Linked DNA regions of Youhaiella tibetensis. The protein of the gene in region 1 interacts with the protein of each later gene in a pairwise test. Links are inferred from orthologs where the notes say so. Each region holds a gene or a part of one and is shown on either strand. Other genes may lie near its edges.

Region 1 (3,627 bases):
TCGGTCATGGGATCCCGAATCAGGAAATTTTGGGAGTTATCCGTTTCTAGCGGATGGGGTGCTTATCCCCAAGCAAAATGGCCGATTTTGGCCGGTTTTGGAGGGGATTACGGACTGGGTGCAAGCCTGCCGTCCTTGACGGCGACGACCTGGGCGCGAGGACCGAGGGCTTCGAAGAGGACCGGGTCCGTTCCCGTCATGAAGCACTGGGTCCCGAGGCTGTCGAACGCGGCGAAAAGCGAGGCGCGACGGCCGGAATCGAGATGTGCGGCGATCTCGTCGAGCAGCAGGAACGGGGTGATGCCGGTCATGCGCGAGACGAGCTTGGCCTGAGCCAGGACCAGCCCGATGAGAAGCGCCTTCTGCTCGCCGGTCGAGCCGAGAGCGGCTGGCATCTGCTTTTGCGCATGGAAGACTTCGAGATCGACGCGGTGAGGTCCTAATGTGGTGCGTCCGGCGGCGCGATCAAGGGCGCGGGAGCGCTGCCAGGCCGCCTTGAGGGCGGCTTCGAGCGCGCTTGATGACCCCGGCTCACTGCCATCCTCGAAGAGCGGGGTCAGCGCCAGCGTCGCCTTGGGGAAGGACCCGTCGTCGACGCTTTCTCCGATCAGCGCCTGGAGGTGCCCCAGACTATCGGCGCGGGCGAAATGGATGGCCGCGGCGCCTTCGGCCATCTGCGCCTCGACGGCTGCAATCCAGAGCGGATCGGCGTTCTCTTCGAGAAGGCGGTTACGCTGGCGCATGGCCTTGTCGAAGTCGGAGACGGCGGCCGAATGACCAGGGATGAGAGTGGTGACCAGCCGGTCGAGGAAGCGTCGGCGATCGCTGGCAGGACCCGAGAAGAGGCCGTCCATGGCCGGGGTCAGCCAGAGGAGGCGCAGGTAGGCGCTCATGTCCTCGACGCTGCGGGCGTTGGCGCCATTGATGCGCACGCGCCGCGGGCCATCGCCGGGACTGGCGCCGGTGCCGATATCGACCGGACCGTTATCGGTCTCGACCGTCGCCGCCACCGCCCAGGGCAGGTCGCTGCCCTGGCTGGCGAGGCTTTCGAAGGGCGCCCGCCGCAGGCCCCGGCCCGGCGAGAGCATCGATATGGCTTCGAGGAGGTTCGTCTTGCCGGCCCCGTTCGGCCCGATCAGCACCACGTGGCGCGAATCGAGGTCCAGCGCCGCCGACGCGTAGTTGCGGAAGGCGGTGAGGCGAAGGCGGGAGATGTAGCGCATGAACCCGGCGCGTTGCCCTTAGACGCGCATCGGCATGAGGACGTAAAGCGCCTTGGCTTCGCCTTCCTCACGCACGAGCGTCGGAGAGCCGGCATCGTTGAAGAGGAAGACGGCGTTGTCCGAGCGGATCTGGCCGACGATGTCGAGGAGATAGCGGGCGTTGAAGCCGATCTCGAAATTGTCGGTCTCGAACTCGACCGGCAGTTCCTCCGAAGCGGTGCCGTGGTCGGGATTGGTGACCGAGAGCTCGAGCTGGCCCTGGTTGAGCGAGAGCTTGACGGCCTTGCCGCCGCGCTCGGAGGCGATGGTGGAAACGCGATCGACGGCGGTGGCGAAGGCGGCGCGGTCGACGTTCATTTCCTTGTCATTGTTCTTAGGCGTGACGCGATCGTAATCGGGGAAGGTTCCCTCGATCAGCTTGGAGAGCAGCACCACGCCGCCGAGCGTGAAGCGGATCTTGGTGTCCGAGACTTCCACGGCCACGTCGCCTTCGGCGCCGTCGAGAAGCTTCTGGACTTCACCCACGGTCTTCTTGGGCACGATGACGCCCGGCATGCCGGCGGCGCCGGCCGGCGCATCGGTCTCGGCGCGCGCCATGCGGTGCCCGTCGGTGGCGACGGCGCGCAGGGTCGGGTGGCCGTTGACCTCCAGCGTGTGGAGGTAAATGCCGTTGAGATAGTAGCGCGTCTCCTCGTTGGAGATGGCGAACTGGGTGCGCTCGATCAACTCGCGCAGGGTCGCGGCAGGGATCGAGAAGGAATGGGCGAAAGTGCCCGACTTGAGGTCGGGGAAGCTGTCGGGCGAGATGCAGGCCAGATGGAAGCGCGAGCGACCGGAGGTCAGGAGCATCTGCTCGGCCCCCGAAGTCTCGAGCCGCACTTCAGCGCCGTCGGCGAGCTTGCGGACGATTTCGTAAAGGGTGTGGGCCGGAACCGTGGTGGTGCCAGGCGTGCCGACCATGGCGGGCACGGTCTCGGTGACTTCGATATCGAGGTCGGTGGCGCGCAGGTCGAGGCCTTCGGGCGTGGCCTTGAGCAGGACGTTGGCCAAGATCGGATAGGTGTTGCGCCGCTCCACCACCCGGTGCACGTGACCGAGCGATTTAAGCAGATGATTGCGTTCGAGCGTTACCAGCATGACACCATACCCCTATTGACCTGCCCTCTCGCGGGACAGCAAAAGCCCCGGCGAACCGGGGCCTCGAACCTTTGCGCAAGGGGGGCGAAAAGGCAAGAGTCGGGGCGGAAAAACCGGCCCGTCTTGCACCGTTCTTCACTCTTCGAGCATGCGCTTCAAGAGTTCGATTTCCTGGCAGAGATCACCATCGTCCTTCATCATCTGCTCGACCTTGCGGACCGAGTGAAGGACGGTGGTGTGGTCGCGCCCGCCAAAGCGGCGGCCAATCTCGGGCAGGGAGCGCGAGGTGAGCGACTTGGCCAGGTACATGGCGATCTGGCGCGGACGGACGACGTCGCGCGAGCGGCGCGAGGAAAGCAGGTCGTTGCGCGGCACCTTATAGTGACGCGAGACGATGCGCAGGATGTCCTCGATGCGCACCCGGCGGGCCTCGCGGGCCCGGATGAGGTCGGCCAGCGTCTTTTCGGCAAGAGCCACCGTGATGGGCTCGCCGGTAAGCTGGTTGGCAGCGACGAGGCGGTTGACGGCGCCATCGAGGTCGCGGCCATGGGAAACGACGACGCGGGCGACATAATCGATGACGGCGGGCGGGAAGGTGACGCCGGCAAAGCGGGCCGCAGCCTGTTCGGCGCGCTTCATGACGATGGAGCGGCGCAGATCGCCATCGAAGGTCATGATCGGAACGACCAGACCACCCGAGAGGCGCGAACGGACGCGCTCATCGAGCATTTCGAGGTCGCGTGGGGCGGCGTCGCCGGCCACGACCACCTGCTTGGCGCCGGTCAGCAGCGCTCCGAGCGTATGGCCGAATTCGGTGGCGGACTTGCCCTGAAGGAATTGCATGTCATCGATCAGGAGCAGGTCGACGCGACGGAGCCACTCCTTGAAACCGAGCGCGGACTGGCGCTGCACGGCGGTGATGAAGTGGTACATGAAATGGTCGGCCGTCAGATAGACGATGTTGCGGCCCGGCTCGTTGGCGCCAGCCGCCCAGGCGATGGCATTGAGCAGGTGCGACTTGCCCAGGCCAACGGTGGAATGGATATAGACCGGGTTGAAGCTCACCGTGTTGTTGACCACGGCATGGGCCACCTGCTTGGCGACGCCAAGGGCGATCTCGTTGGCCGAGCCCGGAACGAAGGTTTCAAAGGTCTGGCGCGGATCGAGCGCGCTGCCGGAAAGGGCATCGGCCTTGGCTGCGGCTGCTGCCGGCGTGTCGCGAATGAGACGCGGGGCGGCGGGCTGGACGACCTCGATCGGTTTGGGT
Region 2 (3,620 bases), 4.3 Mb from region 1 along the record:
GACCTACGGCATCGCCGGGAGCTACGAGGCCATCGACGTGGCGCCCGGGGCGCTGCCCGATTTCATCGTCGCCTTGCGCGCCGGGGCGTTCGCCGGCGGCAATGTCACCATTCCCCACAAGGAAACGGTGTTCGCGCTCTGCGACGAGGTCGATCCGCTGGCCCGCCGCATCGGGGCGGTCAACACGCTGGTGTCCCGCCAGGGCAAGGTCCGGGGCACCAATACCGACTATCTCGGGTTTCTCGGCAATCTCGACCAGGAGGCACCCGGCTGGGACGGAGCGCGCGAACTGGCCATCGTGCTCGGGGCCGGCGGGGCGGCGCGCGCCATCCTGGTGGCGCTGGCCGAACGCGGCTTTTCGCGCATCGCCATCCTCAACCGCACGGCGGACAAGGCGCGGGCGCTGGCGGACGAAATGGGCCCGCAGTTTTCGGGCCACGCCCTCTCCGGGTTCGCCGACCTGGCGCCCCGGGCGAGTCTTCTCGTCAACACTTCCTCCATCGGCATGCATGGCAGCCGGTTCGAGGACCTGCCCCTCGACGCCCTGCCTGACACGGCGCTGGTGACCGATATCGTTTATACCCCGCTCCAAACCCCGCTGCTGGCCGAGGCGCGCGCAAGGAAATTGCGCACCGTCGACGGGCTTGGCATGCTGTTGCACCAGGCTGTCCCCGGATTCGAGGCCTGGTTCGGAACGCGCCCCGAGGTCACCGCCCAATTGCGGGAGAGGATCGAAGCGACGCTGGAGCATTGACGTGCTGCGCCTGGGACTGACCGGCTCGATCGCCACGGGAAAATCGACGACCCTGAGGGCCTTCGCGGACCTCGGCGTGCCGGTGTTTTCCTCCGACGAAGCGGTTCACGAGCTCTATCGCGGCGAAGCGGTGCCCCCGGTCGAGCGCCTGTTTCCCGGCGTCGCCCGCGATGGCATCATCGACCGGACGGAATTGAGTCGCCGCCTCCTCGCCGAACCCGCGCGCCTGGCGGAGCTCGAAGCGGTCGTTCACCCGCTTGTGCGCGCCAGGATGAGCCAGTTCCTTGATCTGGCGGAGCGAAACGGTGCAAAGCTGGCGGTGGTCGATATTCCGCTGCTCTACGAGACCGGGTTCGACTATGGCCTCGACAAGGTCGCGGTCACCTGGTGCGATCCGGCCATCCAGCGCGAACGGGCGCTGCGGCGGCCGGCAATGACCGTGGATAAGCTCGATGCCATCCTTGCCCGGCAGATGCCCCAGGACGAAAAGAAGAAGCGCGCCGACTACCTCTTCGACACCGGTCGCCCGGTCGAGGCGGTACGGGCGGAAGTCAGAACTCTGGTTGAAAAGCTGAACGCGGGTCAATGAAGCGCGAGATCGTCCTCGATACCGAAACCACGGGCCTCGATCCCCTCAACGGCGACCGGATCGTCGAAATCGGCTGTGTCGAGCTCATCAACCACCTGCCGACCGGCAAGCACCTGCACCTCTACATCAACCCGCAGCGCTCGATGCCAGAAGAGGCTTTTCGCGTGCACGGCCTCTCCGAGGAGTTCCTCTCGGACAAGCCGCTATTCGCCCAGGTGGCGCAGGAATTCTCCGATTTCATCGGCGATGCGACCCTGGTCATCCACAACGCCGCCTTCGATATCGGCTTCCTCAATGCCGAGCTGCAGCGCGCCGGCCGGGCGGCGCTGACCAATCAGGTCATCGACACGGTGATGGTGGCGCGCAACGTCTTCCCGGGCGCGCGCGTGAGCCTGGATGCCCTCTGCAAGACCTTCGGCATCGACAATTCCAAGCGCGTGCTGCACGGGGCGTTGCTCGACAGCGAGATCCTGGCCGAGGTCTATCTCGAACTCATCGGTGGTCGCCAGGTCGGGTTCGAGCTGGTGGCCGAAAGCCGCGTCGAGATTTCGGCCACCAGCGCCGGCCCGGTGGCCGCCGCCCAGCGCCCGACGCCCCTGCCCTCGCGCATCAGCGAGGCCGAGCGTCTGGCCCACGAGGCTTTCATCGCCGCCATGGGCCCCGATTCGCTCTGGGCGAAATATGCCGAAAAGGACAGCCCGGAAGCGGCCGTGGCGTGAGGACGGGTCAGAACCGTCGCGCGTGATTTCGCCACCCTTGTGCCCTCCCCGCGAACGGGGGAGGGACTGAGGGAGGTGGGCCCCAGGCGCGGGCAAGGCTTTGCCCCTAGAGCACGAACTTGGAGAGGTCGGTGTCCTGGGCGAGGGAGCCGATCTTGCCGGCCACATAGGCCTTGTCGATCGTGATGGTCTCCCCGTCCTTGTCGGGCGCGTCGAACGAGATTTCCTCGACCAGACGTTCCATCACCGTCTGCAGGCGCCGCGCCCCGATATTCTCGACCGTGGCGTTGACGTGGACGGCGGCCTCCGCGATGGCGTCGATCGCATCGGCCGTGAAGTCGAGCTTGACCCCTTCGGTGCCGAGCAGGGCCACATACTGCTTGATGAGGCTGGCTTCGGTATCGCTCAGGATGCGCACGAAATCGTCATGGGTCAGCGCCTTGAGCTCCACCCGGATCGGCAGGCGGCCCTGGAGTTCGGGCAGGAGGTCCGAGGGCTTGGCCACATGGAAGGCGCCCGAGGCGATGAAGAGGATATGGTCGGTCTGCACCGGGCCATACTTGGTCGAAACGGTCGTCCCTTCGATAAGCGGCAGCAGGTCCCGCTGCACGCCTTCGCGCGAGACGTCCGCGCCGCCGCGCGCGCCCGAGGAGGCGATCTTGTCGATCTCGTCGATGAAGACGATGCCGTGGTTCTCGACCAGGTCGATGGCTTCGGTCTTGAGCTGGTCCTGGTCGAGAAGCTTGTCGGCTTCCTCGGCCATGAGCACGTCATAGCTCTCCTTGACCTTGAGCTTGCGCTTGACCGAGCGCTGCCCGAGCTTACCGAGCATGTCCGAAAGGTTGATCATGCCGACATTGCCGTTCGGCATGCCGGGGATCTCGAACATGCCCCCGCCCTGGGGCGCGGCCACCTCGATCTCGATTTCCTTGTCGTCCAGCTCGTTGTCGCGCAGCTTCTTGCGGAAGCTCTCGCGGGTCGAGTGCGAGGCGGACGAGCCCACCAGCGCATCGAGCACGCGCTCCTCCGCATTCTGGTGCGCCTGGGCCTGCACTTCCCCGCGCCGCTTGTCGCGCAGCAGCGTGATGCCGGCCTCGACCAGGTCGCGCACGATCTGCTCGACGTCGCGGCCGACATAGCCGACCTCGGTGAACTTGGTGGCTTCCACCTTGACGAACGGCGCCTGGGCGAGTCGGGCGAGGCGGCGCGAGATCTCGGTCTTGCCGACGCCGGTCGGCCCGATCATCAGGATGTTCTTGGGCGTCACCTCGCGCCGCAGCTCGGGGGAGAGCTGCTGGCGGCGCCAGCGGTTGCGCAGGGCAACGGCCACGGCGCGCTTGGCGTCGGCCTGGCCCACGATATTGCGGTCGAGCTCGGAAACGATCTCGCGCGGGGAAAAATTGGTTGCACTCATTGTACTTCTCCAGGTGCCTTATCAAGGAAGCGCACCATCAGGTGTTCGTCGACATAGCGACCGTTCACGTTGAGGGACCGGGGTTCGGTGCCATAGATTTCGAACCCTGCCCTTTCATAGAGCCGGATGGCCGGCCGGTTGTGG

The links. Proteins that work in one complex are often made in the same cells at the same time.
Region 2: the proteins of dnaN (region 1) and dnaQ interact in binary tests that used the Escherichia coli proteins (3 or more experiments, as listed by UniProt). The link is inferred for Youhaiella tibetensis from one-to-one orthologs.

What each region holds. Positions count from the first base shown.
Region 1 is NZ_CP041690.1:469-4,095, reverse strand. Bases 302-3,241 are described here. They hold dnaN (DNA polymerase III subunit beta), read right to left. Parts: upstream 2,361-3,241; coding sequence 1,242-2,360; downstream 302-1,241. Other genes in these bases: dnaA (chromosomal replication initiator protein DnaA), read right to left, coding at 2,496-3,241; recF (DNA replication/repair protein RecF), read right to left, coding at 302-1,223. Also shown: gyrB (DNA topoisomerase (ATP-hydrolyzing) subunit B), read right to left, coding at 1-8; more of recF, read right to left, coding at 108-301; more of dnaA, read right to left, coding at 3,242-3,627. UniProt on the Escherichia coli protein: Confers DNA tethering and processivity to DNA polymerases and other proteins. Acts as a clamp, forming a ring around DNA (a reaction catalyzed by the clamp-loading complex) which diffuses in an ATP-independent manner freely and bidirectionally along dsDNA.
Region 2 is NZ_CP041690.1:4,293,890-4,297,509, forward strand. The notes cover bases 268-3,200. They hold dnaQ (DNA polymerase III subunit epsilon), read left to right. Parts: upstream 268-1,339; coding sequence 1,340-2,062; downstream 2,063-3,200. Other genes in these bases: FNA67_RS21065 (shikimate dehydrogenase), read left to right, coding at 268-754; coaE (dephospho-CoA kinase), read left to right, coding at 756-1,343; hslU (ATP-dependent protease ATPase subunit HslU), read right to left, coding at 2,169-3,200. In the rest of the region: more of FNA67_RS21065, read left to right, coding at 1-267; more of hslU, read right to left, coding at 3,201-3,476; FNA67_RS21085 (GNAT family N-acetyltransferase), read right to left, coding at 3,473-3,620. UniProt on the Escherichia coli protein: DNA polymerase III is a complex, multichain enzyme responsible for most of the replicative synthesis in bacteria. The epsilon subunit contain the editing function and is a proofreading 3'-5' exonuclease.